One region of the Pseudomonas sp. ASL9 genome, then DNA from elsewhere that is predicted to be linked to it. Evidence: predicted binding sites of a transcription regulator. Region 1 holds the regulator's gene; the other holds the start of a gene.
The links. Region 1 encodes FliA, which starts transcription of late flagellar genes. Its sites were predicted from a motif close to CTAAAGTTTNNNNNNNNNNNGCCGNTAA; they were not measured.

Region 1 (14,385 bases):
CCGACCAGCCGGGCAGCTTGGGCAAAGGACAGGCTGGAGGGGTCGCGCTGTTCGAGCGCTATCAGCTTGTCAGGCAAAGGGCCGACCACCGCGCGCAGTTCGTGCAGGTCTTCACCCATGCGAATGGTGCCACTCTGGTAGTCGTCCAGGCGCCTGGCCAACTCTTTGAGTCGTTGATCCTGCCCTGCATAACCTTCAGCCTGCTGTGCAGCCAGCAGCCGTTGGCGCTTGCTGTACGCAAGGAACAACACCAACGACACTGTCCAGAGAAGGCCCAGGAAAATGACCGCAATCTCTAAGATCACTCAGATATTCTCCAGATCGGACCACTCTTCTTCGGACATCATTTTGTCCAATTCGACGAGGATCAACAGTTCACCGTTCTTGTTGCACACACCCTGAATGAACTTGGCCGATTCATCATTGCCCACGTTCGGCGCAGTTTCGACTTCAGACTGACGCAGGTAGACCACTTCAGCCACGCTGTCGACCAAGATACCGACCACTTGTTTGTCAGCCTCGATGATAACGATACGGGTGTTGTCACTGACTTCCACCGGGTCCAGCCCGAAACGCTGGCGGGTATCAATCACGGTCACAACGTTGCCACGCAGATTGATGATGCCCAGAACATAGCTTGGCGCGCCTGGCACGGGGGCGATTTCGGTATAGCGCAGCACTTCCTGAACCTGCATCACGTTGATGCCGTAAGACTCATTGTCCAAGCGGAAGGTAACCCATTGCAGGATAGGATCTTCGGAACCCTGTGCTGACGACTTATTCATACCCTAACCCCTCAAGTGTGTGCTGTGCAGACGGTGCTTTGCGCCGCCCTATGATTATTTGATGGTGTGCATTTTCTTGACCGCGCCGCTGGCTATCAGCTCGGCCAATTCGGAAACATCCAACAGCGCGCACATGTGTTCGATCACCGTGCCCGCCAGCCAGGGACGCTGGCCGCGATGGGTGCGCCATTTGATTTCGTTCGGGTCCAGGCGCAACGAGCGACTGACCTGATGCACCGCCAGCCCCCACTCGTAGCCTTGAACCGAGATCACGTATTGCAGGCCCTGACGAAAGTCATCACGGTAGCGATCCGGCATGACCCAACGCGCGGTATCAAGCACTTTCAGGTTTCCGGTCTGGCTGGGCAGAATGCCGAGAAACCAGTCCGGCTGACCAAACAGCGGTGTCAACTCCTGTCCAGCCAGTGAATAAATCGAACCCAGACACACCAGCGGCACGGCCAGGGTCAGCCCGGCGACATCGAATAACAGGCACTCGAATGGCTCCGCAGCCCAAGCAGGTCTACCGTCAGTGGACAACGGCGGTGGAGTGCGATGGCTGGCGGGCAGATGCACCTCCACCACGGGCTCGACCACGGTCACCAACGGCGTCTCAACCCGCTCTAAAACGGGCGCCGGCACCGCAACTTTGGCGATAACGGCAACCGGCGCAGGTGCGGCAACCGCAACCACCCGCGGATTGAGCACCACGCGAACTACAGCATCGCGGGCCTGCTCCTCAAGCACTGCGGCTTCGAACTCGTCCAGGCTGGAACTGAGCGCCTGCTCTTCTGTCGCGTCCTGAAGCAGGGCATCCAGATAAGACTGCAGCGCTAACTGTGGCCGTGTTGCGATATCGACAGGGCGGCTCATAAGGGTGCCCATACATAAATCCCGTAGAAATAACCTTCACTGTTTATCGTTATCGGCTGCGCCGGCACCCGACTTGAATCTGTCGGCGAGTCGAGTACAAACACCTCAAGCGACCTGAGCAACGAGTTGCTGGGAAAGCAGATCTTTAAGCAACGCCCGATAAGCCACTACGCCCCGACTTTTACTGTCGAACTGCGAAGGTGTCAGCCCGGCTCGGCTGGCATCGCGCAAGCGGGTATCCACTGGCACATAAGCCTTCCAGATATTGTCCGGATAGCCATCGCGCAGCATCCTCAAGGTGCTCATGGACGCCTGCGTGCGACGATCAAACAAGGTCGGAACAATGGTGTAAGGCAGCGCCTGTTTGCGCGAACGATTGATCATCGCCAGCGTACTGACCATGCGTTCAAGACCCTTCACGGCAAGGAATTCGGTTTGCACAGGAATGACCAACTGCTGACTGGCCGCCAAAGCATTGACCATCAACACGCCCAGTAGCGGCGGACTGTCGATGATGGCGTAGTCGAAATCCTGCCACAGCTGTGACAGGCTTTTGGCAATCACCAGGCCCAGGCCGTTTTGGCCCGGAGACTGGCGCTCCAGCACAGCCAGCGCCGTGCTGGATGGCATCAGGGAAATACGTTCATCACTGGTGGGCAACAGCAATTGGCCAGGCAGGCCCTCAGGCACCACACCTTTGTGCAGGAACAGATCGTAGGCGCTGTGCTCCAGCGTATCCGGGTTATGCCCGAAGTAGCTGGTCATGGACCCATGGGGGTCGAGGTCGACCATGACCACGCGCTTGCCCGCCTCCGCCAGCAGACCGGCTAAAGCGATAGAGGAAGTGGTCTTACCGACGCCACCCTTTTGATTGGCTACTGCCCAGACTCTCATTGTGCTTTTTCCTCCCGACATGGCGTTGGCCATACCGAGAATTGACTATAAGACGGGTGACGGAGAATTGACGGCCTTCCCACGTACCAGCTGCGTACCCTGCGTCGGTGCAGTTTGTGTGCCAGCACGCCTCAATGCGGCATCAGGTGTTGCATTGGCGGTGCCTGTCCCTGTAAGGCTGCGGCGTACCTCCAGATTGCGTGAAATCACCAGAACCACGCGCCTATTGTGGGCACGACCTTCGGCGGTCGTATTAGAGGCCACCGGCTGGAATTCACCATACCCAACTGACGCCATGCGTGCAGGGCTGACCCCGTCCATGGCCAGCATGCGAACAATGCTCGCGGCCCGAGCCGACGACAGCTCCCAGTTAGTCGGGTACTGCGACGTGCTGATCGGCTGATCATCGGTAAAACCTTCAACGTGCACAGGATTGTTGAAGGGACGCAAAATCTTCGCGACCTTCTCGATGATATTGAACGCAGTGTCACTGGGCATGGCATCGCCGCTGCCGAACAACAGGCTGGAGTTGAGCTCGATCTCAATCCACAACTCGTTGCCGCGGACCGTCAACTGATTGGACTTGATCAAATCGCCAAAGCCATCGCGCACGTCGCTCGCAATCGCACGCAGCGGGTCAGTCGAGTTTGGCGACAAGCCCGCGTCGACCTCCTCGCTGTCCTTGATCAGCGGCTCTGCGGGCCTGACTGTCAGGGGGCGGTCGATACCAATAGGAATCGGTTTGACACTGCGCTCGGCATCGCTGAACACACCGTTCAAAGCCTCCGATAGCACCTTGTACTTGCCCTCGTTGAGCGATGAAATCGAATACATGACCACAAAAAAAGCGAACAGCAAGGTGATGAAGTCCGCGTAGGACACCAGCCAACGTTCATGGTTTTCATGCTCTTCGGGGCGGCGACGGCGGGCCATGACTATTGCATCACTCCATGAAACCTTGCAGCTTCAACTCGATCGAGCGTGGGTTCTCGCCCTCGGCGATGGACAAAATGCCTTCGAGCAACATTTCGCGATAACGCGACTGACGCAGGGCGACGGCTTTGAGTTTGTTAGCGATCGGCAGCAAAATCAGGTTGGCTGACGACACCCCATAAATGGTCGCAACGAATGCCACAGCAATCCCGCTACCCAGCTGACTCGGGTCCGCAAGGTTGCCCATCACATGAATCAAGCCCATGACCGCGCCGATGATGCCAACGGTCGGCGCGTAGCCACCCATGCTTTCGAAAACCTTGGCCGCCTGAGTATCGCGCGTTTCCTGGGTCATGAAATCCACTTCCAGAATGCTGCGAATCGCTTCGGGTTCAGCACCATCGACCAGCAATTGCAAGCCTTTGCGCGAGTAGCTGTCGGACTCCGCGTCTGCTATGGCTTCAAGCCCGAGCAGACCTTCCTTGCGCGCAGTCAGACTCCAGTTGACGACACGGTCGATCCCGCCCGGCAGGTCGATACGTGGAGGGAACAGAATCCACCCAACAATCTGCAGGGCTCGCATGAAAGAGCTCATGGGAGACTGCAGCAACGCAGCAGCGAGGGTGCCGCCCAGTACGATCAAGGCCGCCGGACCATTGAGCAATGCGCTCAAGTGCCCGCCTTCCAGGTAATTGCCGCCAATAATGGCAACAAAGGCCAGGATGATCCCAATAAGACTCAGTACATCCATCAGAGACAGGCCTCAACCAAATGCTTGCCAATCTCATCCAGGCTGTACACAGCGTCCGCGAGCTCGGCTTTGACGATGGCCATGGGCATGCCGTAAATCACGCAACTCGCCTCATCCTGCGCCCATATATGGCTGCCGCCCTGCTTGAGCAGACGCGCGCCTTCGCGGCCATCGGCACCCATGCCAGTCAGCACTACCGCCAAAACTTTGTCACCGTAGGACTTGGCCGCTGAACCGAAGGTGATATCCACGCAGGGCTTGTAATTCAAGCGCTCGTCGCCGGGTAGGATCTTCACCGCGCCGCGACCATCGATCATCATTTGTTTGCCGCCAGGGGCCAGCAATGCCAGACCCGGACGCAAAATATCACCGTCTTCGGCTTCTTTGACGCTGATCTGACACAACTTGTCCAGGCGCTCGGCAAACGCCTTGGTGAACGCTGCCGGCATGTGCTGGATCAGGACGATAGGTGCCGGAAAGTTAGCGGGCAGTTGCGTCAACACTCGCTGCAACGCCACCGGACCACCGGTTGAGGTACCGATTGCCACCAGCTTGTAGGCTTTGCGCTTGGGGGCGGGCGAAGCATGCGTTGGCAAGTGCGTCGAGGAAGTATTTGCCGGTAAAGGCGCCGATCGAGTCGGTAACACACGGGACGTCGCAGACCCGGCACTCAAGGTGTTGGTTTTGGTCGGCGCGGAGCCCGTACCCGATGGGGCGGCCTGCGGCGCCGGAGCACTGTAACCGGTGAAACGACGGTTACTGTGCGAGAGAGTGTGAATTTTCTCGCACAGCAGCTGTTTGACCTTTTCAGGGTTGCGCGAGATATCTTCGAAGTTTTTGGGCAGAAAATCGACCGCACCAGCGTCCAGCGCGTCCAACGTGACTCGGGCGCCCTCATGGGTCAGTGAGGAAAACATCAGGACCGGTGTCGGGATGCGCTGCATGATATGACGCACTGCCGTGATGCCATCCATCATCGGCATCTCGTAATCCATGGTAATCACATCAGGCTTGAGTGCCAGCGCTTGCTCGATAGCTTCCTTGCCGTTAGTCGCCGTGCCGACTATCTGGATATTCGGGTCCGCAGAAAGAATTTCCGAGACGCGGCGGCGGAAGAAACCTGAATCATCCACCACCAGGACCTTAACTGCCATAAACACTCCGTTAGGTGCCGCAGGCGCCAAAGGCGACCTGCAGCCCCAGAATCAAATACGCCGCGCGGCGTAACGCTTGAGCATGCTTGGTACATCGAGAATCAAGGCAATCCGACCGTCACCGGTAATGGTGGCACCCGACATACCCGGCGTTCCCTGCAGCATTTTGCCCAGCGGCTTGATGACGACTTCTTCCTGGCCCACCAACTGATCGACGACAAAACCGATGCGTTGTGTGCCAACCGACAGGATCACTACGTGCCCCTCATGCTGCTCTTCGTGAGCAGCCGAGGCGACCAACCAACGCTTGAGATAGAACAGCGGCAGGGCCTTGTCACGCACGATAACCACTTCCTGGCCATCGACGACGTTGGTGCGCGAGAGATCAAGGTGAAAGATCTCGTTAACGTTGACCAGCGGGAAGGCAAACGCCTGATTGCCAAGCATCACCATCAGGGTCGGCATGATCGCCAGGGTCAACGGCACCTTGATGACGATCTTCGAACCCTGGCCCTTGGTCGAATAAATGTTGATCGAGCCGTTGAGCTGGGCAATCTTGGTTTTCACCACGTCCATGCCCACGCCACGCCCGGACACGTCGGAAATCTCAGTCTTGGTCGAGAAACCCGGCGCGAAAATCAGATTGAAACAATCGGTTTCGGTCAGGCGGTCGGCGGCATCCTTGTCCATCACACCGCGCTTCACAGCGATGGCGCGCAAGACATTGGCATCCATTCCCTTGCCGTCATCGGAGATCGACAGCAGGATGTGGTCGCCTTCCTGTTCGGCCGCCAGAATCACCCGACCGCACAGGGGCTTGCCCGCAGCTGCGCGCTCTTCCGGGGTTTCGATGCCGTGGTCGACGGCGTTGCGTACCAAGTGGACCAGCGGATCGGCCAGCGCCTCGACCAGGTTTTTGTCCAGGTCGGTTTCTTCGCCGACCAGTTCCAGACTGATCTCTTTCTTCAACTGACGTGCAAGGTCGCGGACCAGACGTGGGAAGCGCCCGAAGACTTTCTTGATCGGCTGCATGCGGGTTTTCATCACTGCGGTCTGCAGATCAGCCGTCACCACGTCAAGGTTCGACACTGCCTTGGACATGGCTTCGTCGCCACTGTTTAGGCCCAGACGGACCAAGCGGTTACGCACCAACACCAACTCGCCAACCATGTTCATGATTTCGTCGAGGCGTGCGGTATCGACCCGCACAGTGGTCTCGGCTTCGGAAACTGCGTGCTTCTCCAGCGCGGGCGCTTTGGCCGGAGCAGGAGCAGGAGCCGCCGCAACAGCTCTGACCAGCGCAGGCGTAGGCGCTACTGCGGCTTTAGCCACGACTGGCGCCGGTGCAACGACTGTCGCAACAGCATCAGGCTCAAACTTGCCTTTACCGTGTAACTCATCAAGCAAGGCTTCGAATTCGTGATCAGAGATTTGATCACCACCCGCAGCGCTTGCAGGCGCCTTGGCGACGGACACTGGAGCGAGGACGGCAGGCTCCAGTGCATCGGCTACGAACGAACCTTTTCCGTGCAACTGATCGAGCAGTGCTTCGAATTCGTCATCGGTAATTTCATTGCTGACGGGAGCCGTGAGCACCGCCACTGGAGCAACCGGAGCAGGCGTGACATCGACGGCGAACTGGCCTTTGCCATGCAACTGATCGAGCAGTGATTCAAATTCAGCATCGCTGATCTCGTCGCTGGCATTCGGGTCAATCGCAGGCAATGCGACCGCTGCTGGCGCACCCGCTGAAGCGGCCGCCTGCGCCTTGACGGCATTGAGCGAGTCGAGCAGTTGTTCGAATTCGTTATCAGTGATGTCGCCTGCGGGATCGGCAGGTGGCTCTTCGACACTGACGGGCACAGCCGCCGCGACCTCTGCGGCGGGCGCAGGCGCGGCCAAACGGGCTAATGCCGCCAGCAATTCGGGCGTAGCCGGAGTCACCTCAGTGCGCTCACGCACTTCAGTGAACATGCCATTGACCGCATCCAGTGCTTCCAGGACCACGTCCATCAATTCCGAGTCGACGCGACGCTCACCCTTACGCAGGATGTCGAAGACGTTCTCGGCGATGTGGCAGCACTCCACCAACTCGTGGAGCTGGAGGAAGCCGGCGCCCCCTTTTACAGTGTGAAAACCGCGAAAAATTGCATTGAGCAATTCCGAATCATCTGGTCGGCTTTCCAGCTCGACCAACTGCTCGGACAATAGCTCGAGAATCTCGCCGGCCTCTACTAGAAAATCCTGAAGGATTTCTTCATCGGCGCCGAAGCTCATTGGGGTGCTCCCTAAAATTAACCGTCGACCGACCTAGAAGCCCAGGCTGGATAGCAGATCGTCAACATCATCCTGACCGGATACAACGTCTTCACGCTTATCGGCATGAATCTGCGGACCTTCACCCTGAGACAGATGTTTTTCTTGATCTTTTTCTGCACGTATCGATTGATGGTCATGTTCGATCCCAGCAAAACGATCGACCTGGCTGGCCATCAGCACCAGTTTGAGCAGGTTGCTTTCCACTTCCGTGACCAATTGGGTCACGCGCTTGATCACCTGGCCGGTAAGGTCCTGGTAATCCTGAGCCAACAGAATATCGTTGAGATGGCCCGACACTTCTCGGGTTTCCTTTTCGCTACGTTTCAGAAAACCATCGACACGCCGGGCCAACTCACGAAACTCTTCAGCACCGACTTCGCGACGCATGAAGCGTCCCCAGTCGACACTCAAGGCGGCAGCATCGGCGCCGAGTCCGCTCATCAGTGGCGTGCTGAATTCCACCAGATCCATGGTGCGGTTGGCCGCAGCCTCGGTCAGCCGGACCACATAGGACAGGCGCTCGGTGGCATCATTGATCTGCGAGACTTCCTCGGCTTGCGGCGTGTTCGGGTCAATCTGGAAATTGACGATCGCACTGTGCAGTTCGCGGGTAAGTTTGCCGACCTCCTGATACAGGCCACTGTCGCGGGCCTTGTTAAGCTCATGAATCAACTTCGCAGCATCACCGAACCGGCCTTTTTCAAGGCTACTGACCAACTCGTGTGCGTGTTTTTTCAGGATCGACTCGAAGTCGCCCAATGACGAATCTGTGTGCTCCATAGAGCCCTCACGGCAAACATCAGCTATTAACGCGCTCGAAGATCTTTTCGATCTTTTCTTTCAGCACTTGAGCTGTGAAGGGCTTGACCACATAACCGTTCACTCCGGCCTGAGCGGCCTCGATGATCTGATCACGCTTGGCTTCAGCCGTTACCATCAACACCGGTAGATGTTTAAGGCGTTCATCGGCACGCACGTGGCGCAACAGATCGATGCCGGACATACCCGGCATGTTCCAGTCAGTCACCAAAAAGTCGAAGCTCCCGTTTTGCAGCATCGGCAGCGCGGTAGTTCCGTCGTCCGCTTCAGCCGTATTGGTGAACCCCAAGTCACGCAACAGGTTTTTTATGATCCGCCGCATCGTTGAGAAGTCATCAACAATGAGGATTTTCATGTTTTTGTTCAATTCGACCTCCAAGCAGTCTTTAACGCACTCAGCACCTGAATACGCTGTTCAATCAAAACCGGCGCAGCACACAACAGCTGCACGAAAACGACGACGGGCTTGGTAAACCAACAGGTCGTGAGCTGGCATGGCAGGTCCTATAGGACCTTGACCGACCGACTCCTGCCTAGTCTTATCTTCTTCGCACGCAACGCTTTGCACAGCCGGCTTACAGATAGCGCGAAACCACCAAGGGCCACTCACTGCCTGTCAACGCGCTCGCCATTCTCCCAAACGCCCTCGCAAACGAGCTGCGCACTGGCTGTGTAACTGGCTGACCCGCGACTCGCTGACCCCCAATACCTCACCAATTTCCTTGAGGTTCAGCTCCTCGTCGTAGTACAGCGCCAACACCAATCGCTCACGCTCTGGCAAATTGGCTATCGCATCTGCTAACGCCATCTGGAAACGTTCATCTTCCAGATCGCGCAGCGGCTCAAGCTGAGTGCTTGCGCCATCCTCGTGCAACCCTTCATGCTCGCCGTCCTGCAACAGATCGTCGAAACTGAAGAGCCGACTGCCCAAGGTGTCGTTCAAAATCCCGTAATAATCATCGAGACTCAATTGGAGTTCGGCCGCAACCTCGTGATCTTTAGCGTCACGACCCGTTTTAGCTTCAATTGCCCGAATTGCGTCACTTACCATGCGTGTATTGCGATGCACCGAGCGAGGAGCCCAGTCACCCTTGCGGACCTCATCAAGCATGGCGCCACGAATACGAATCCCGGCATACGTCTCGAAACTCGCCCCCTTGGTGGCGTCGTACTTGGTCGAGACTTCGAGCAGACCGATCATTCCCGCTTGGATCAGATCCTCGACCTGCACACTGGCGGGCAGGCGCGCAAGCAGGTGATAGGCGATGCGTTTGACCAGCGGCGCATAGCGCTCAATCAGCTCGTACTGGGAGTCTTTGGACGCCTTGCTGTACATGCGATAGCCGCTGGCTGTCATAACACCGGTCCCGCACTCGTCGGATGTACGAGCCGCTCAACGAAAAATTCCAGATGCCCACGCGGGTTGGCCGGTAACGGCCACGTGTCGACTTTCTGGGCGATGGCTTTGAACGCCAGCGAGCACTTGGAGCGAGGGAACGCTTCATACACGGCGCGCTGCTTCTGCACGGCCTTGCGTACGCATTCGTCGTAAGGCACTGCACCGACGTATTGTAAGGCGACATCCAGGAAGCGGTCCGTGACCTTGGTCAACTTGGCGAACAGATTGCGGCCTTCCTGAGGGCTTTGCGCCATGTTGGCAAGCACCCGGAAGCGGTTCATCCCGTAATCACGGTTAAGCAGCTTGATCAGTGCGTAAGCGTCGGTAATCGAGGTCGGCTCATCACACACCACCAGCAATACTTCCTGGGCTGCGCGCACGAAGCTGACGACCGATTCGCCGATGCCCGCAGCCGTGTCAATCACCAGTACATCGAGGTTATCGCCGATGTCACTGAAAGCCTGGATCAACCCGGCATGTTGCGCCTGAGTCAGATGAACCATGCTCTGAGTGCCCGACGCGGCCGGCACGATACGAATCCCGCCCGGCCCCTGAAGCAGCACGTCGCGCAGCTCACAGCGCCCCTCGATGACATCGGCGAGGGTGCGTTTTGGGGTTAAGCCGAGTAATACATCGACATTAGCCAGGCCCAGATCGGCATCCAGCAGCATGACGCGCCGGCCGAGTTCAGCCAGAGCCAGTGATAAGTTCACTGACACGTTAGTCTTACCGACGCCACCTTTGCCGCCGGTCACCGCGATAACCTGTACGGGATGCATGCTGCCCATGTTAATTTTTTACCTTGTCTTGCTTAGACCGAGGCCACATTACTGGCTGCGCGTTCGTTGAGTGAACAATGCTTGGCAGACCATGATGTAGGTACATTCCAATGTCTTGCTTTACCCAACCCTTTTGTTCGGGCTGTGATAAAGATCCGCGAACATATCTGCCATAGCTTCCTCGCTCGGCTCTTCTTGCATTTGCACACTGACCGCTCGACTCACCAACTGGTGCCGGCGCGGCAAGTGCAAATCATCCGGTATCCGTGGCCCATCCGTGAGGTAGGCCACCGGTAATTCATGACTGATTGCCAGGCTTAACACCTCACCCAGGTTGGCAGTTTCATCCAGCTTGGTGAGAATGCAGCCGGCCAGACCACAGCGCTTGTAGCTGTGGTATGCAGCGGTTAGAACCTGTTTCTGACTGGTAGTTGCCAACACCAGATAATTACGTGCTTTGATCCCGCGCCCAGCGAGGCTTTCCAACTGCATGCGCAGTGCCGGGTCGCTGGACTGCAAGCCCGCAGTGTCGATCAAGACCACTCGCTTGCGCAGCAATGGCTCCAGCGCCTGACCCAGCGACTGGCCTGGATCGATGTGGGTGACCGGCACATTGAGGATTCGGCCCAGGGTTTTCAATTGCTCCTGGGCACCAATCCGGTAGCTGTCCATGCTCACCAGCGCGATATGTTGCGGACCATATTTCAAGACATACCGCGCCGCCAGTTTCGCCAGCGTGGTGGTCTTGCCCATGCCTGCCGGACCGACCATGGCGATCACCCCGCCCTCTTCCAGAGGTTCGACGTCGGGGGTTGCGATCATCCGTGCCAAGTGGGCCAACAACATGCGCCATGCCTGACGGGGCTCTTCAATATCGGGGATCATCGCCAACAGGTCCCGGGACAAAGGTCCCGACAGGCCGACGCGTTGCAGGCGACGCCACAGGTTAGCCTGCTGCGGACGGGTGCCTTGCAGTTGATTCCAGGCCAGCGACCCGAGTTGCACTTCAAGCAGTTCGCGCAAACCATTCAATTCAAAACGCATGGACTCGTAAGCGCGCTGCCCGCCGACTGGCTCAACGGCAGGGGCCGGAGCGGCTGGGCGTGGCGGTTCGCTGAACGTCGGCTCGATGTGCGACTCGGCTGCCGTCAACGGCACACCGGAGAACAGCTGACGATTGATTGACGAGTCGATGTCACCACGGGTGGTGAGTTCAGCCTGAGCTGAAACAATGCGTGATTGAGTCTTGCGCAGCTCATCTTCGAGCTCGATGTTCGGCACACGTGGCGCCAACGCAGAAAGCTTGTAATCCAGCGCAGCAGTCAGCTCTACACCACCGGCAATCCGCCGGTTACCAATGATGGCCGCATCGGCGCCCAACTCATCGCGAACCAGTTTCATGGCTTGACGCATGTCGGCGGCGAAAAAACGCTTAACTTGCATGACTCCCTACCTCAGCCGTTGGGCCCCACCGTCGCGACGATCGTGACTTGCTTATTGTCAGGAATTTCCTGATACGCCAGAACATGCATGTTCGGTACAGCCAACCGCCCAAATCGTGACAGCATTGCGCGAACCGGGCCTGCGACTAACAAAATCACTGGTTTACCCTGCATCTCTTGGCGCTGGGCAGCGTCAATCAACGAACGCTGGAGCTTTTCAGCCATGCTTGGCTCAAGAAGAACGCCCTCTTCCTGACCCTGACCCGCCTTCTGAAGACTATTGAGCAATATTTGTTCCAACCTTGGCTCAAGGGTGATGACAGGCAGCTCCGGCTCAGCGCCTACAATGCTTTGGACGATAGCGCGACACAATCCGATGCGCACCGCAGCGACCAGCGCGGCGGTATCTTGACTCCGAGGTGCCGCGTTAGCGATGGCTTCGGCGATGCTGCGGATATCCCTGACCGGAACCTGTTCGGCCAGCAACGCTTGCAATACTTTGAGTAAGGCCGAGAGTGAAAGGACACCAGGCACCAGCTCTTCAGCCAGCTTGGGCGAGCTTTTGGCCAACAATTGCATCAATTGCTGCACTTCTTCATGACCAATCAGCTCATGAGAATGCTTGTACAGAATCTGATTGAGGTGTGTCGCCACCACTGTGCTGGCATCCACCACCGTGTAACCGAGCGATTGTGCCTGGCTGCGCAGGCTGACTTCGATCCACACCGCCTCCAGACCGAACGCCGGGTCCTTGGCGGTGATCCCGTTGAGCGTACCAAAGACCTGCCCCGGATTGATCGCCAGTTCGCGATCCGGGTAAATTTCGGCTTCAGCCAAGGTGACGCCCATCAGTGTCAGACGATAGGCGCTGGGCGCCAGATCGAGGTTGTCGCGGATATGCACGGTCGGCATCAAAAAGCCCAACTCCTGGGAAAGCTTCTTGCGCACGCCCTTGATCCGCGCCAGCAGTTGACCACCCTGATTGCGATCTACCAACGGAATCAAGCGGTAACCCACCTCCAGACCGATCATGTCGATTGGCGCAACATCATCCCATCCCAGCTCTTTTGAATCCTGCACACGCGTCGGCGAAGGCAGCAACTCCTGTTGGCGCTGGACCTCTTGCAACGCATTCACCTTGATCATGCTCTGTTTTTTCCAGATCAGGTACGCAGCACCCGCAGCCACCAGACCCAGGCTGAGAAAGGAAAAATGCGGCATGCCTGGCACCAGTCCCATGACCATCATCAAGCCTGCGGCCACAGCCAGCGCTTTGGGCGAAGTGAACATCTGCCGATTGATCTGTTTGCCCATTTCTTCCGAACCGGAAGCACGGGTCACCATGATCGCTGCAGCAGTGGACAGCAACAGTGATGGCAACTGCGCCACCAAACCGTCACCAATGGTCAGCAGCGCGTAAACTTTGCCCGCATCGGCGAATGACATGTTGTGCTGGAAAATACCGACGGCCACCCCCCCGATGAGGTTGATGAACAGAATCAACAAGCCGGCAATGGCGTCGCCACGCACAAATTTGCTGGCACCATCCATTGACCCGTAGAACTCGGCTTCCTGGGCGACTTCAAGGCGACGACGCTTGGCTTCGGGCTGATCGATCAGGCCGGCGTTTAGGTCGGCGTCGATAGCCATCTGCTTGCCGGGCATCGCGTCGAGGGTGAAACGGGCGCTCACTTCGGAAATTCGGCCCGCACCCTTGGTAACAACGACAAAGTTGATGATCATCAAAATCGCAAAAACCACGATACCAACGACGTAGTTACCGCCAATCACCACCTCGCCAAAGGCCTGAATCACCTTACCGGCAGCGGCGTGGCCGTCTTGACCGTGAAGCATGACCACCCGCGTCGACGCCACGTTCAGCGCTAGACGCAGCAATGTAGCAACCAGCAGGATGGTGGGGAATACCGAGAAGTCCAACGGCCGCAGGGCATACACACACACCAGCAGGACAACAATCGATAGCGCGATGTTGAACGTGAAAAATACATCCAGCAGAAATGGAGGCATCGGCAACATCATCATTGCCAACATGACCAACAGCAGCAGCGGCACACCCAGTTGCCCACGACCCAGGCCAACCAGATTGCTGCGCGCAGCGTTGATTAATTGAGAGCGATCGACCAATTCTTTTCCTGCCCGCTAGACCAAACTTTTGACGCCATTAAGCGACGTAGCAAGGTCAGTGCAAGAAGCTTTCCAACTATTGGAATCAGCGC
Region 2 (14,824 bases), 130 kb from region 1:
CTTCGAGCGTTTCGTGCGGCCTTTGCGCCGGCCGCTGCTGACCACTTTTTGCCGGGAGCTGACACACATCAGTCAGGTCAATATCGACAACGCAGCCCCCTTGACCACGGTCTGGCCGCAGTTCGAACGCTGGCTCAGCCACCACCTCCCACGCGTGGGGGGGTGGGCCAGTTGGGGAGAATATGATCGCCGGCAACTGGAACAGGAATGGCAGCAGCAGCAACTGACCAGCGCCTTGAGCACCCTGCCCCACGTCAACCTCAAACAACGTTTTATTGAGGCCCGAAAACTGCAACGCCCTCTGGGCTTGAACAGTGCGTTGCAACTGGCTGGCATGCAATTCAACGGGCAGCAGCACCGGGCGCTGGTGGATGCGCGCAATACTGCGCGACTGCTGCCACTGATTCTTCCAACCTGACTGATTGCCTTCCGGAGTGACGCAATTTTTAAAGCGGATGACGGCCTTTTATACGTTCGGCATACTGAGCGACCTTTTGTAGCCCTTATTTTTTTCGAGGAATCGCCCATGTTTAAAGTCAACGAATACTTCGACGGCACCGTCAAATCGATTGCGTTCCGTCAAGCGGAAGGCGATGCCACGATCGGCGTCATGGCGGCGGGTAAATACGAGTTCGGTACCAGCAAGCGCGAAATCATGCACGTCATCTCCGGCGCCTTGAAAGTCAAACTGCCAGACAGCGACGTTTGGGAAACCTTCACGTCCGGCAGCCAGTTCAACGTGCCGGCCAACAGCAAATTCCATCTGGACGTCATTGAAGACAGCGCTTATCTGTGTGAGTACCGCTGAGTCAGCGGTAATCGTGTGACGCTACGCGCCACCTTTCAAACCACCGCCTCCTGATTCGTATTGAACTGCAACGCCGCCAGCCGTGCATACAGCGGGTTGCTGGCGATCAGTTGGTGGTGGGTGCCCACTGCAATCAAACGTCCCTGATCAATTACCGCAATGCGGTCGGCGTTTTGTACCGTGGCCAGACGATGGGCAATAACCAGCGTCGTGCGGCCTTTCATCAGGCTTGGCAGGGCCTGTTGGATAAGGTGTTCGCTCTGTGCGTCCAGCGCACTGGTGGCCTCGTCCAGCAGCAGAATCGGTGCATCGACCAATAACGCTCGGGCAATGGCCAGACGTTGACGCTGGCCGCCAGACAGCCCAAGCCCGCCATCGCCCAGATGGGTCTGATAACCGTCGGGCATCTGCAAAATGAACTCATGGGCATGGGCAATCCGTGCTGCTGCCTGCACTTGCTCGACGGTTGCGTCGGGATTGCCGTAGCGGATGTTCTCTTCAACACTGCCAAAAAATAGCGCGGGCGTTTGCGAAACCATGGCAAAACAGCGTCGCAGGTCCAGCGGATCAAGTTGGGTAATGGGCAACCCTTCGACCAGAATGCGCCCCTTTTGCGGGTCATAAAAACGCAGCAACAGATCGAACAATGTCGACTTGCCCGCACCGGAAGGTCCGACCAGTGCCAGGGTTTCGCCGGCCTCGATACTCAAGCTAAAACCATCAATGGCGTTACGCTCGAGGCGTGACGGGTACGCAAAACTCACGTCTTCCAGGGTCAGACGCCCGCTGACCCGCTCAGGCAGATGCAGCAGGTCACTGACTGGGGGCTCAATTTCACTGGGCGCCTGCAGCAGTTCGGCAATCCGCTCAGCCGCGCCCGCCGCGCGCTGTAACTCGCCAATCACTTCGCTCAGGGTACCAAAGGCGCTGCCGACGATCAGGCTATAAAAGACGAACGCCGCCAGTTCTCCACCCGAAATACGCCCTGCGATCACGTCCATGCCGCCCACCCACAGCATCACCCCCACGGCGCCTAATACCAGAATGATGACCAGGGTAATCAGCCATGAACGCTGCAAAATACGTTTGCGGGCGGTGTCGAACGCCTCTTCGGCAGTCACCGCGAAGCGTTGTTTGTCCTGCTGCTGATGGTTGTAGGCCTGCACGGTTTTGATCTGGCCCAACGCCTCGGCGACATAACTGCCGACATCGGCAATCCGGTCTTGGCTCAAGCGCGACAGGCTGCGTACACGACGGCCGAAAATCAGAATCGGCGCCACCACCAGCGGCAAGGCCACGACCACGATGCTGGTCAGCTTGGGGTTGGTAAAAAACAACAAGACAATGCCGCCGATGACCATCAGCAGGTTGCGCAAGAACAACGATAACGACGAACCGATCACCGACTGCAATAGCGTGGTGTCGGCCGTCAGCCGCGACTGAATTTCCGAGCTACGGTTGTTTTCGTAAAAGCCCGGATGCAGGTTGATCAGGTGGTTGAATACCTGCTTGCGGATATCGGCCACCACTCGCTCACCAATCCATGACACCAGGTAAAACCGGGCAAAGGTGCCAATAGCGAGCCCTACCACCAGCAGCAGAAAAAACTCGATCGAGCGGTTGAGCAACTGCGGCGACTGGGTCATGAAGCCTTGATCCACCATCAGGCGAATGCCTTGGCCCATGGACAAGGTGATGCCTGCGGTCACGATCAAGGCCAGCAAAGCACCCAACGACTGCCAGCGATACGGCGCGATAAAACGCAGGGCCAGACGAATGGCATCGCGTTGCCGACTGGAAAACACTGAAACCATGAAAGTGATCCGCCTGTCGAAAAGACCTGAACCAGAGAGCCTACACCTCTCGCCCAGACGAAACCCCGGATAACGCTGCCTCGGGCGAAATGAACCCCCTGCGATGCACCTGGATCGGTGCTGATATGACGTCTCTCGATAAGTGTTAGACAGTTTTAGTCTAACGCCCTACTGGCAGTTTTCGAGTTTTTCTGGTGGAGTTGGCTGCCGCCTGAATGCGCTGAGGGAATGTCACAGCGCGGTCATCAAGCGGGTTTACGTTTAAGCACACAACCTGATGAGGAGACAGGCCATGAGCTTGCAAAACAGCACCAATCACGTACCGGTCGTTCGAGCCACCCCGACCCTGCCTGTCGGGGGCGCCATTCTTGACAAAGATGGACGCGAGATCCTGATCACCGAAGAGATGGTTCAGGTCGCGTGTCAAGAATGCGACAAACAGTGGGTCAAACCCGAAAAACAAGATTGATGCTGCACCGCATTTTTAAACCCGGCCTTGATGCCGGGCTTTTTCTGTCTACAAGATAAGTGTTTCCACAGGGAGTGTGGTTTACACCAACACCGCACCCAACGCCGTCACGATCCGCTGCAATGGCAGCGACTCACCTAGGATACTCACGGCCAGTCCTGCAATTTCGCGGCGAGCCGGGTAGTGTTTGCGTAACGCATCAAAGGCCAGCCGCCGACTGTTCATATCGCCGACCAGGCTGCGGCGAAAGTCTGCGTCGTCGCGGCGCGGGTCATAGACCCCACGGCACAGCATGGCCAGCGCCCAGGCCGGATCGCTGTTGGCATTCAGGCTGACCTGCGCCAGCCAGGGTTTTGGCAACAGGTCGTCCAGGTTGATCCGAGGTGTTTGCCCCAGGTATGCGCAAAATGCCTGATAGATCTGCGCCGTTCCGCGCTGCCTGCCATCAAGGCTATAACCGGCGATGTGCGGCGTGGCCAGGACACACAAATCAGCCAGCGCTACATCCACCTGCGGCTCGCCTTCCCAGACATCAAGCACCGCTTGCAGGTCTTCGCGCTCAAGCAACACCTTACGTAAGGCAGCGTTATCGACGACCGCACCCCGACTGGCGTTGATCAACCAACTGCCGGGCTTGAGCTGCTGCAAACGCGAGTGATCGAACAGATGCCAGGTCGGTTGATCACCGGCCTTGCTCAGCGGCGTGTGCAGGCTGATGACATCACAGCGCTCAAGCACCTGCTCAAGGCTGACAAAGTCGCCGCCCTCCGCCGCTTGACGGGGTGGATCGCAGACCAGCACATTCCAGCCCAGCCCGCGCAACACCTTGACCAGTCGCCCGCCTACCTCACCGGCACCGACCACGCCATAGGTCCGCCGAGTCAGGTCGACGCCTTCGATCTCCGCCAAGGTCAGCAAACTGCCCAGCACATAGTCGACTACCCCGCGCGCGTTGCAACCGGGGGCGCTGGACCATTGAATTCCGGCCTCCTGAAAGTAATCCAGATCCAGGTGATCGGTACCGATAGTACACGTCCCGACGAAACGTACCGGGCTGCCCTCAAGCAGCGCCCGATCAACCTGGGTCACCGAGCGCACCAGCAATACATCGGCATCCGCCACGGCGGCACGGTCGAGAGAGCGTCCTGGCACACGACGGATGTCACCGTACGGGGCAAAAAAGGCATCGAGCAGCGGTATATTTTCGTCGGCAACAATTCGCATGATAAGGCTCCTGGAGTCGGCGGCAGTGTAGGCGCTAGGCCCCTTACTAGGCCAGTCATCGTCTTGCACAACTTCAATTCCTGACTCTTGTGTCAAGAGTGTAGAATGGCCGGCTTTCTGCGTCAGCTTTTGGATTTATTGTGAACTCTGCAACAACACTTTCACCCCCCTTGACCCGTCCGGCGAGAGTACGCCTGGAATTGCGCACGCTGCTGGCATTGGCGCTACCAATCATGATCGGACAATTGGCCTACACCGCCATGGGCTTTGTCGATGCCGTGATGGCAGGCAGTGTCGGTCCCCGGGATCTGGCGGCCGTGGCCTTGGGCAACTCGATCTGGGTACCGATTTACCTGTTAATGACCGGGATCCTGCTGGCGACCACGCCCAAGGTCGCACAACGTCATGGCGCGGGCCAGACCACGGAAGTCGGCGCACTGGTGCGTCAGGCATTGTGGCTGGCGTTGGCGGTCGGTCTGGTCGCGTCAACGATCTTGTTGAACGCCGAACCTGTGCTGCACCTGATGAAAGTCGACCCGGTATTGATCGAGCCCTGCATGCAATACCTGCGCGGGATTGCCAGCGGTCTGCCCGCCACGGCACTGTTCTACGTGCTGCGCTGCCTCAGCGACGGCCTGGGCCGTACCCGGCCAAGCATGGTGCTCGGCTTGTGCGGTCTGGCGCTGAATATTCCGCTGAATTACATCTTCATCTACGGCCATTTCGGTATGCCAGCCCTGGGCGGTGTCGGTTGCGGTTGGGCCACGGCCATCGTGATGTGGGCCATTTTGCTGGGCATGACGGGCTGGGTGCGGCGCGCGGCGGCTTATAAAGCCTGCGAAGTATTCAGCCGTTTCGAGTGGCCGCAATGGGCAGCAATCAAGCGTCTGATCGATATCGGCCTGCCCATCGGCATCGCTGTGTTTGCTGAGTCGAGCATCTTTGCGGTGATTGCGCTGCTGATCGGCAGCCTCGGCTCCAACGTGGTGGCCGGGCATCAAATCGCCCTGAACTTCAGCTCGCTGGTGTTCATGATCCCCTTCTCGCTGGGCATGGCCGTGACCGTGCGCGTCGGCCAGGCACTGGGGCGCAACCAGCCCCGGGAGGCGCGCTTCACAGCGGGAGTCGGGATGGCAACAGCCTTGGTCTATGCCTGCTTTTCGGCCACAGTGATGATGCTACTGCGTGAGCACATCGCGACGATCTATACCGCTGACCCGGTGGTGATCAAGATGGCCGCGTCGCTGATCGTGTTTGCTGCATTGTTCCAGTTTTCGGATGCGATCCAGGTGACCGCCGCCGGCGCCCTGCGCGGTTATCAAGACACGCGCGTAACGATGATCCTGACCTTGTTCGCGTACTGGGGGATTGGCTTGCCGGTGGGGTATGCCTTGGGCCTGACCGACCTGCTCGGTGCCGCCAGCGGCCCTGCCGGCCTGTGGCAAGGGCTGATCGTCGGGCTGACCTGCGCAGCACTGATGCTCTCGATCCGCCTGACCGGCAGCGCACGCAAGCGGATTCGGGTCAGTTCAAAAGCTTAAAAATCGACCGGATTTTGTAGGAGGCCCCGCCCCGTCTTCGACGCCGCGCTGTCGCGCAGCAAACTGGGTTGCGATTTGTGTGTCGTGATTGATGGCGTGTCAGATAAGCCGCCTTCGCGAATAAATTCGCTCCCACCGGGATCTTGATTTGCCTTTAGTTTTTGAGTGAATTGACTGCCGAATTACGGCAACGCCCCTTTTCCAGGAGGCCGAGCGCAGGCGTTGCGCAGGGGGTAACGAGGCAAGGATGCCGAGTAAGCCGCACGGGGCCAGGGACGGCCCCTTGCGGCGACCCCGGAGCAACGCCGGAGCGAGGATCCGCATGGAGGGGCAAAGCGTTTTGGCGGGACCTTTTTGCGGTTCGGCGTCCCGACGTTTGAAAAAGGTTCCTCGCTGTAAGAGCGAAACCGTAGTTCCAGCACATCCAAATGCCGGATATACACATCAAAAACAGCGCCAACACATTGTTTTTAAAATATTAAAAAGCAGTTTGATAAGAGGCTTGCTTGCCTGCGATAGCTGTATGTCTAGCACACCGAATCAAGTGGATCGCGGGCAAGCCCGCTCCTACATTGGGATTGTAGGCGGTTGCACATCAATCCAGCTTTTTGCGAATCCAGTACAGGTAAGTACCGCCGTCCGCCTGCTGCTCGACCAGTTCATGTCCGAGGAACACACAGAACTTGGGGATATCGCGACGGGTCGAGGGGTCGGTGGCGATGACTTTAAGCAAACCGCCCGCCTGCAGGTCCCTAACCTTCTGGTGCAGCATCATCACCGGTTCCGGGCAATTAAGGCCGCTGGCATCGAGGATGGCGTCGACCGGTAAGGTATCGATGGATTCAGACATAAGACACTCCAAAAACAGGCGAGCATTGTCGCTCAAAGCGGTGGGTAAGTTGAAGCCTGCTCCCATAGGTCCAGTGAAATTCCTGTGGGAGCAGGCTTGCCTGCGAAGAAGTCAGCACCGTTCTACTGGCTCAACGCCGCTTGCCATCCAGACGCCGCAGATGACACGTCACTTCTTCACGGTCGTGGTACAGCTGCTTGCAGCCGATTTCGACCCTGATGCCCCGTGCCTCGAAGCCTTCTTCAATACGCAGCAACAAGCGACGCACTTCGGCATAACGCTGCTTCATCGGCAGCTTCAAGTTGACCACCGCCTCTCGACACAAGCCTTCGCCCAGCCAGGTTTCCAGCAACGCAGCATTGCGCGCAGGCTTTTCGACGATATCGCAGACCATCCAGTCCACCGGATGACGCGGTTTGAAGGTAAATCCGTCCGCCATCAAATGCTGAACCAACCCGGTGTCCATCAAACTTTCGGCCATAGGACCGTTGTCGATAGCCGTCACCAGCATGCCACGCCTGACCAATTGATAGGTCCAGCCACCCGGTGCGGCGCCCAGATCGACGGCGGTCATCTCGCCCGACAAGCGCTCATCCCACTGATCGCGAGGGATGAAATGGTGCCAGGCTTCTTCCAGTTTCAAGGTCGAACGGCTAGGCGACTCGCGGGGGAACTTCAGGCGTGGAATACCCATGGGCCACATCGCCGAGTTATCCGCGTCGGCCATGCCGAGAAACACTTCGCGTCCGCTTTTAAAGGTCAACAGCAGACGGGGTTTGTTCGCGTCTTCCACCAGCTTGCCGGCTTGGGCCAATGCCTTGCGCAAGGGTGCTTCGAATTTGCGACAGAAGTTCGACAACTCTTTGCCATCGTTGGTATCGACCACTTCCAGCCACAGACTGCCGCACGTCGGGAAGCTCGCGAGCTGGGCCAGAATCACGCTGATGCGGTCGGTCTCAGGTAAGTCGAGGAAAACACCACGCGCCCATTGCCGAGGGAAGATCAACTGAGCAAAGCGCTGCCCTTTCATCAAGCGCTCTGCGCCATCTTCTTCAGTGCAGACGAACTCGGCACAGGCAGCATTGGTTTTGGCTTTGGCGTAACCCGCCACATTCAAACGGGCCGCGTGCTCGGCGATCTCAGAACAGACTTCACCTTCGAAGCCTGGCCGGCAGTGCATAAACAGGGTGTTCATTCAATTCTCCTGGGCAGCGGCAAAACATTTAGCCACTGCGCGGCGCTCGGGGTCAGCCCCCAACGCTTAAAACCGGCGCATGATAACGGAATCAGGAACCACTGGCTCCGCTCTACGGTCCAGTAATACGCATGTCATTAGCCAGAACTACCCATCAGAGTTAATTTAAGGCTCTGTTCGATTCCAAGGTCCGTCCCGTGCGGACCCGTCAAGGAGTTATTTCATGCCCTCCCTCGATAGCCTGAAAAGCCTCAAAACATTAGAAATCGACACTAAGACCTATCACTATTTCAGCCTGCCGGAAGCCGCTAAATCCCTCGGCGATCTGGGCAAACTGCCGATGTCGCTCAAGGTATTGCTGGAAAACCTGCTGCGCTGGGAAGACAACAAAACCGTCACCGGCGCCGACCTCAAGGCTGTGGCCGCCTGGCTCACCGAACGACGCTCGGATCGCGAGATTCAATACCGCCCGGCCCGGGTACTGATGCAAGACTTTACCGGTGTGCCCGCAGTCGTCGATCTGGCCGCGATGCGCGCGGCCGTCGCCAAGGCGGGTGGCGATCCCCAGCGCATCAACCCGCTGTCCCCGGTGGACCTGGTGATTGACCACTCGGTCATGGTCGACAAATTCGGCGATGCCAGCGCTTTCGGCCAAAACGTCGACATCGAAATGCAGCGCAACGGCGAGCGTTATGCCTTTCTACGCTGGGGCCAGAACGCATTCGACAACTTCAGTGTGGTGCCGCCGGGCACCGGGATCTGCCACCAGGTCAACCTGGAATACCTCGGGCGCACGGTTTGGACCAAAGACGAAGATGGCCGCACGTATGCCTTCCCGGACACCTTGGTCGGAACCGATTCCCACACCACCATGATCAACGGTCTGGGCATACTGGGCTGGGGCGTCGGTGGGATTGAGGCGGAGGCAGCGATGCTCGGCCAACCGGTGTCGATGCTGATTCCTGAAGTGATCGGCTTCAAACTGATCGGCAAACTCAAAGAAGGCATCACCGCCACTGACTTGGTGCTGACCGTCACGCAAATGCTGCGTAAAAAAGGCGTGGTCGGCAAATTCGTCGAGTTTTATGGCGACGGCCTGGCTGACCTGCCATTGGCTGACCGCGCCACCATTGCCAACATGGCCCCGGAGTACGGCGCCACCTGTGGCTTCTTTCCCGTAGACGATGTAACGCTGGATTACCTGCGCCTGTCCGGGCGCCCGGCGGAGACCGTGAAACTGGTGGAGGCCTACAGCAAAGTACAAGGCTTGTGGCGCCTGCCTGGTCAGGAACCTATATTCACCGACAGCCTGGCGTTGGACATGGCCAGCGTCGAAGCCAGTCTCGCCGGGCCGAAACGCCCACAGGACCGGGTCGCGCTGCCGAATGTCGCGCAAGCATTCACCGACTTTCTCGGCCTGCAGGTCAAACCCACCGGCAAGGAGGTAAGCCGCCTGGAAAGCGAGGGCGGCGGCGGTGTTGCCGTGGGCAACGCGGACCTGATCGGCGAAGCAGACTACGAGCACGACGGCCAGACCTACCGGTTAAAAAATGGCGCCGTGGTGATCGCCGCGATCACCTCCTGCACCAATACCTCCAACCCCAGCGTGATGATGGCTGCCGGGCTGTTGGCAAAAAAGGCGGTAGAAAAGGGGCTGACCTGCAAACCGTGGGTCAAGACCTCACTGGCACCCGGCTCGAAAGTGGTCACCGATTACTACAAGGCCTCAGGCCTGAACCAATACCTCGATAAACTTGGCTTTGACCTGGTCGGTTACGGCTGCACCACCTGTATCGGTAACTCCGGGCCGCTGCAAGAACCGATTGAAAAAGCCATTCAAACGTCTGACCTGACCGTCGCTTCGGTCCTGTCTGGCAACCGCAACTTTGAAGGCCGCGTCCATCCACTGGTAAAAACCAACTGGCTGGCCTCCCCGCCGCTGGTCGTGGCTTACGCCTTGGCCGGCAGTGTACGCATCGATATCAGCCGCGATCCACTGGGCGTAGGCTCGGACGGCAAGCCGGTTTACTTGCGCGATATCTGGCCAAGCCAGAAGGAAATCGCCGCAGCGGTGGAAAACGTCAACACCGCCATGTTCCATAAGGAGTACGCCGGGGTATTCGCCGGTGACGCGCAATGGCAAGCCATTGAAGTACCGCAGGCGGCGACGTATGTCTGGCAGGATGACTCTACCTACATCAAGCATCCGCCCTTTTTTGACGGCATCGATGGCCCACCGCCGGTGGTCGAAAATGTATCGGGAGCACGCATCCTGGCGCTACTCGGCGACTCGGTGACCACCGACCACATCTCCCCCGCAGGCAATATCAAAGCCGACAGCCCCGCAGGCCACTACCTGAGCGAAAAAGGCGTAGAGCCACGGGACTACAACTCCTACGGTTCTCGTCGCGGCAACCATGAAGTCATGATGCGCGGCACCTTCGCCAACATCCGCATCCGCAACGAAATGCTCGGGGGCGAAGAAGGGGGTAACACCCTCTATGTGCCGACCGGCGAAAAACTGCCGATTTACGATGCTGCCATGCGCTATCAAGCCGACGGCACGCCACTGGTGGTGATCGCCGGGCAAGAATATGGCACGGGTTCAAGCCGTGACTGGGCGGCCAAGGGCACCAACCTGCTGGGGGTCAAAGCCGTGATAGCCGAAAGCTTCGAGCGAATTCACCGCTCCAATCTGGTGGGCATGGGCGTATTGCCGCTGCAGTTCAAGGGTGGTCAGAACCGCAAAACGCTGAAACTGACCGGTAACGAAAAAATCGACATCACCGGCCTGACCAACGCTGAACTGCAGCCTGGGATGAGTTTGAAGCTGAACATCACCCGTAACGACGGCAGCCACGAGACCCTTGAGGTGCTATGCCGGATCGATACGTTGAATGAGGTTGAGTACTTCAAGGCAGGAGGGATTTTGCATTACGTGCTGCGGCAGTTGATTGCTTCTTAGCGGATCAGGCCTGTCCGTCGTTCAACCCTCTCTCACAGAAACCTGTGTGTTTCTGTGAGAGACCTACCCGATATTTGATTGCACATTACTATCATGATCAAATGCCTGCGCCTGTCAGGGCCCTACGACTCGTCGGTCATTTTAGAAACCTGCTTAATTTATCAGCGCTTTGGTCGATAACTCGCTAAAGCCCAGCGGACTCGAAGCTCATGCGTAATAACCAGCCCATCACCCAACGCGAACGGACGTTTCCCGCGCAACAGCGGTTGATCTCCACCACCGACGCCAAGGGCGTGATCACCTATTGCAACGAGGCCTTCGTTGAGATCAGTGGTTATTCCGCAGAGGAGCTGGTTCGAGCACCGCACAATATCGTCCGACACCCCGACGTGCCCTCCGCGGTTTTCGGCCACATGTGGGCCACCCTCAAGCAGGGTCAGCCGTGGATGGGGATCGTCAAAAACCGCTGCAAAAGCGGCGACCACTACTGGGTCAACGCTTATGTCACGCCGATGTATGAAAATAATCAGATCGTGGGTTATGAGTCGGTGCGGGTCAAACCTACCGCCGAACAGATCCGTCGTGCGGAAGCGTTATACAAACGTATCAATAACGGAAAATCGGCGGTTCCTCGTCGGGACAAATGGTTACCTGTACTGCAGGACTGGGTGCCCTTCATCCTGGTGAGCCAATTAAGCTTCATGATTGGCGCCTGGCTCAACTCCAATTGGGGCTTCGCCCTCGCCGCTGGGTTGTCAGTCCCCCTAGGGCTACTCGGTTTGAGCTGGCAGCAGCGTGGTACCAAGCGATTGTTGCAATTGGCCGAACAAACCACCTCCGACCCACTGATCGCCCAGATGTACACCGACAGCCGTGGGCCGCAGGCGCGTCTGGAAATGTCGATCCTCAGCCAGCAAGCCCGCCTGAAAACCTGCCTGACCCGCTTGCAGGCCACCGCCGAACACCTGAACGAGCAGGCCCGACAATCCGACACCCTCGCCCACGCCAGCTCCGATGGGCTTGAGCGTCAGCGCGTCGAGACCGAGCAAGTGGCCACCGCCGTCAACCAGATGGCCGCCACCACCCAAGAAGTCGCCAACCACGTGCAGCGCACGGCCGATGCCACCCAGCAAGCCAACGAACTGACTCGTCGCGGCCGTGATATCGCAGGCGAAACCCGCGAAGCGATTCAGCGCCTGTCCACCGCCGTCGGCGAAACCGGCCTGACCGTGACGCAACTGGCCAAAGACAGCAACGAAATCGGCAGCGTGGTCGATGTCATTAAAGGCATCGCCGACCAGACCAATCTGCTGGCCCTAAACGCCGCGATTGAAGCGGCACGCGCCGGAGAAATGGGCCGAGGTTTCGCAGTGGTCGCCGATGAAGTTCGTCAACTGGCGCAACGCACCACCGAATCCACCGGGCAGATTCACAGCCTGATCGCCAAACTGCAAAAGACCGCCAACAACGCCGTGCAAACCATGGACGCCGGGCACCGTCAGGCCGAAGAAGGCGTTGCTCGGGTTCTGGAAGCCGACAAAGCACTGATCGGTATCAGCGACGCTGTGGCCAACATTACGGACATGACCACCCAAATCGCCGCCGCCACCGAAGAGCAAACCGCCGTCGCCGAGGAAATCAGCCGCAAGATCGCCACCATCGCCCAACTGGCCGATAAAACCTCCGACGAAGCCCGCCGCTCGGCAGTGCTGAGTGAAGAGCTGACCAGCACCGCGCACTCCCAGTACTCGCTGGTGGAACGATTTAATCGGTAATAATTGATGGCGTTATAAGGAACCCCAACAGGCTTTGTTTGTTGGGGTTTTTTATTGGGTGGGGTTTAACACGCTGTAGGATGTTTCTGAAATAACGTAGCAAGTTCATTTATTTTCCGCAAACCTTTTCAAGGTTTTCTTACGAAGAGGGTTGACAGCTCTTACGGAGTTCTATTAGTTGATTTGAAGGTAGAGAACCCAATAGTTAATTACCACCCGCAGTGGGATTTCCTGTCTCTGCCCAACACAATCAATCAATAGCGGCGTAGCGGGTAATACCCGCTCATGCCGCAAGGAGTTTATAAAAATGAACAACGAACGTAAATACGGACTAAGTGCGCCTGTCGTGCCCGTCGCAGATATCGACGGCCTTATTAAAACTGTGGATCTTGAAAGTGATGTCGTCGTTCGCTTCCATGTTTGGCAGGGAGCAGAACAGCGCGATAGCTATCAACTATTACTGAATGGTGAACTCGTCGGCAGCATGGAAAGCTTTCCGAGTCCGCCCCCGGAAGTCGGTACTGAACTCAACTTACTCATCCACGTAGACAAGCATCTCAAGGAAGATGGGATATACACTGTTGGCTACAGAACAATCGGTTTTCCAGGCGAAACAGCTGGCGACTCTGCTCTCTCATACATCCAAGTCGACCGCACCCCACCCGGCGCAACCCTGCTCGCCCCCATGATCTTCCCGGACGTCACCTTGGACGAAACCCTTACCGGTACGGTCCCTGGTTACGCTGGCATGCAAGCTGGCGATGTCATCCAGACAGTGTGCAATGGCACTGAGGGACCGTCCCACACGGTCCAGGTAGAAAACCTGACGATTGCCCCTGTAAAAATGCAACTCTATCGTCCATTTCTGCAAGGGCTGGACAGCAATCAAGTAACAATTGGTTACTTTGTCACTGATCGCGCAGGCAATATTTCCATCACCTCGAAAACTGTAACCTTAACGTTGCAACCCTAAAATAACGCCTAGTCGCTCAGCCCAAAAAACCCTGATAGATGTTCTATCAGGGTTTCTTTTTTCCAGAAGCAAGTAACTTCCTTTATGCTCGTAGGAATTAACCAAAATTTGTAGGCAAGCTCCTACACACTATTGATTTACTGACTATCCGAACGGACCATCCTCTTGACAAATTAACGCACACTCTATTACGTCGACACGCATAAAATTAAAACTAGCGACTCACACGCCGCATCAATTTTTCACACTATGAAATCAATGGCAGAAAACTCAGTGACAACCGTGCTACCTTCTAGCCACGCCGCAGCCTCGTCACACAAAGCAATGTAATTTTTCAGGAATAAATCACCATTGCAGCTTATAAATCTAGTGCTGCAGAACTATCAACGTTTACGTCCGCACTCTAAGGAGCATTGAATATGGATGATCAGAAGCCACCTGGCTCTCCTCCCTTCAACCCTAAAAAGCCCAAGACGAAGGGTCATCGTCCGGCTCGGCGAGACAGCCCCAGCAAGCCCGGTGCGCCTCAGGGCTCTCAACCGACCGCTGAACATTCGGGCGGCGCTCAGGAGCCCCCATCAACCGGGGAAATGGCCTTTAACTACGTCCACGCACTTCGGGCTGAAGATAGCCCAGCGGATGTGCTTGCGGTCCTGATTTCCGCCGACCTGGGGCCACCCTTTCTGGAAGAGGGGTTCAATCCTCAGTCGATCTCAGAGGCACAGATGAGGGCCGGCATCACGGTACTGATACCGGGTTGTCCCCACTTGAAACCCGGTGATGAATTCAACCTGCTTTGGGGCAGCAAAATCTACCCCAACCAGACGCTGAATGAAGAAACCATCAACGATCCAATCATGGGTATGCGGTGGGTGTCGTACAGTGTCTATGATGCTATCCCACAGGGCAAAGTCGACGTATGTTACGACGTCAATCGCGATGGACAACGGATTGGCACCTCCGCAATTCTCCATGTGAATCTACACAGCTGTTACAGATCCGGCGAAAAACAACGCAACCGAGGACGGTCCGTCAAACGCAGACAGCGGAGGCGGCCGCCGCCACAGTAATAGTGGTGTGAAGAAAAAAACCGGTGAGCGATCACCGGTTTTTTTTACACATAGGGCTTCAGAACCACGAAGCGATTGGATTCACCCCGTCAAAAAGCAAACCGCACACCCACATTCGCCCCCCACGGCTGCTCAACATT

Region 2: a site for FliA is predicted at 11,019-11,046, ahead of AC1ME2_RS23265 (methyl-accepting chemotaxis protein). Genes of this name have one in related genera too.

What each region holds. Positions count from the first base shown of each region.
Region 1 covers NZ_CM155277.1:4,929,526-4,943,910, reverse strand. Annotated here, with positions in the region: gene AC1ME2_RS22755 (DUF2802 domain-containing protein) at 1-305, opposite strand, end outside; gene AC1ME2_RS22750 (chemotaxis protein CheW) at 306-785, opposite strand; gene AC1ME2_RS22745 (CheW domain-containing protein) at 840-1,658, opposite strand; gene AC1ME2_RS22740 (ParA family protein) at 1,764-2,552, opposite strand; gene motD (flagellar motor protein MotD) at 2,598-3,485, opposite strand; gene AC1ME2_RS22730 (flagellar motor protein) at 3,496-4,236, opposite strand; gene AC1ME2_RS22725 (protein-glutamate methylesterase/protein-glutamine glutaminase) at 4,236-5,390, opposite strand; gene AC1ME2_RS22720 (chemotaxis protein CheA) at 5,442-7,667, opposite strand; gene AC1ME2_RS22715 (protein phosphatase CheZ) at 7,701-8,489, opposite strand; gene AC1ME2_RS22710 (chemotaxis response regulator CheY) at 8,509-8,883, opposite strand; gene fliA (RNA polymerase sigma factor FliA) at 9,145-9,885, opposite strand; gene fleN (flagellar synthesis regulator FleN) at 9,882-10,715, opposite strand; gene flhF (flagellar biosynthesis GTPase FlhF) at 10,827-12,149, opposite strand; gene flhA (flagellar biosynthesis protein FlhA) at 12,161-14,293, opposite strand.
Region 2 covers NZ_CM155277.1:5,059,790-5,074,613, reverse strand. Annotated here, with positions in the region: gene AC1ME2_RS23310 (3'-5' exonuclease) at 1-418, shown strand, start outside; gene ppnP (pyrimidine/purine nucleoside phosphorylase) at 527-808, shown strand; gene AC1ME2_RS23300 (ABC transporter transmembrane domain-containing protein) at 844-2,622, opposite strand; gene AC1ME2_RS23295 (PA1571 family protein) at 2,915-3,091, shown strand; gene pdxB (4-phosphoerythronate dehydrogenase PdxB) at 3,173-4,315, opposite strand; gene AC1ME2_RS23285 (MATE family efflux transporter) at 4,456-5,856, shown strand; gene tusA (sulfurtransferase TusA) at 6,452-6,706, opposite strand; gene rlmM (23S rRNA (cytidine(2498)-2'-O)-methyltransferase RlmM) at 6,837-7,901, opposite strand; gene acnA (aconitate hydratase AcnA) at 8,125-10,866, shown strand; gene AC1ME2_RS23265 (methyl-accepting chemotaxis protein) at 11,076-12,641, shown strand; gene AC1ME2_RS23260 (hypothetical protein) at 12,949-13,614, shown strand; gene AC1ME2_RS23255 (hypothetical protein) at 14,034-14,684, shown strand; gene AC1ME2_RS23250 (autotransporter outer membrane beta-barrel domain-containing protein) at 14,774-14,824, opposite strand, start outside.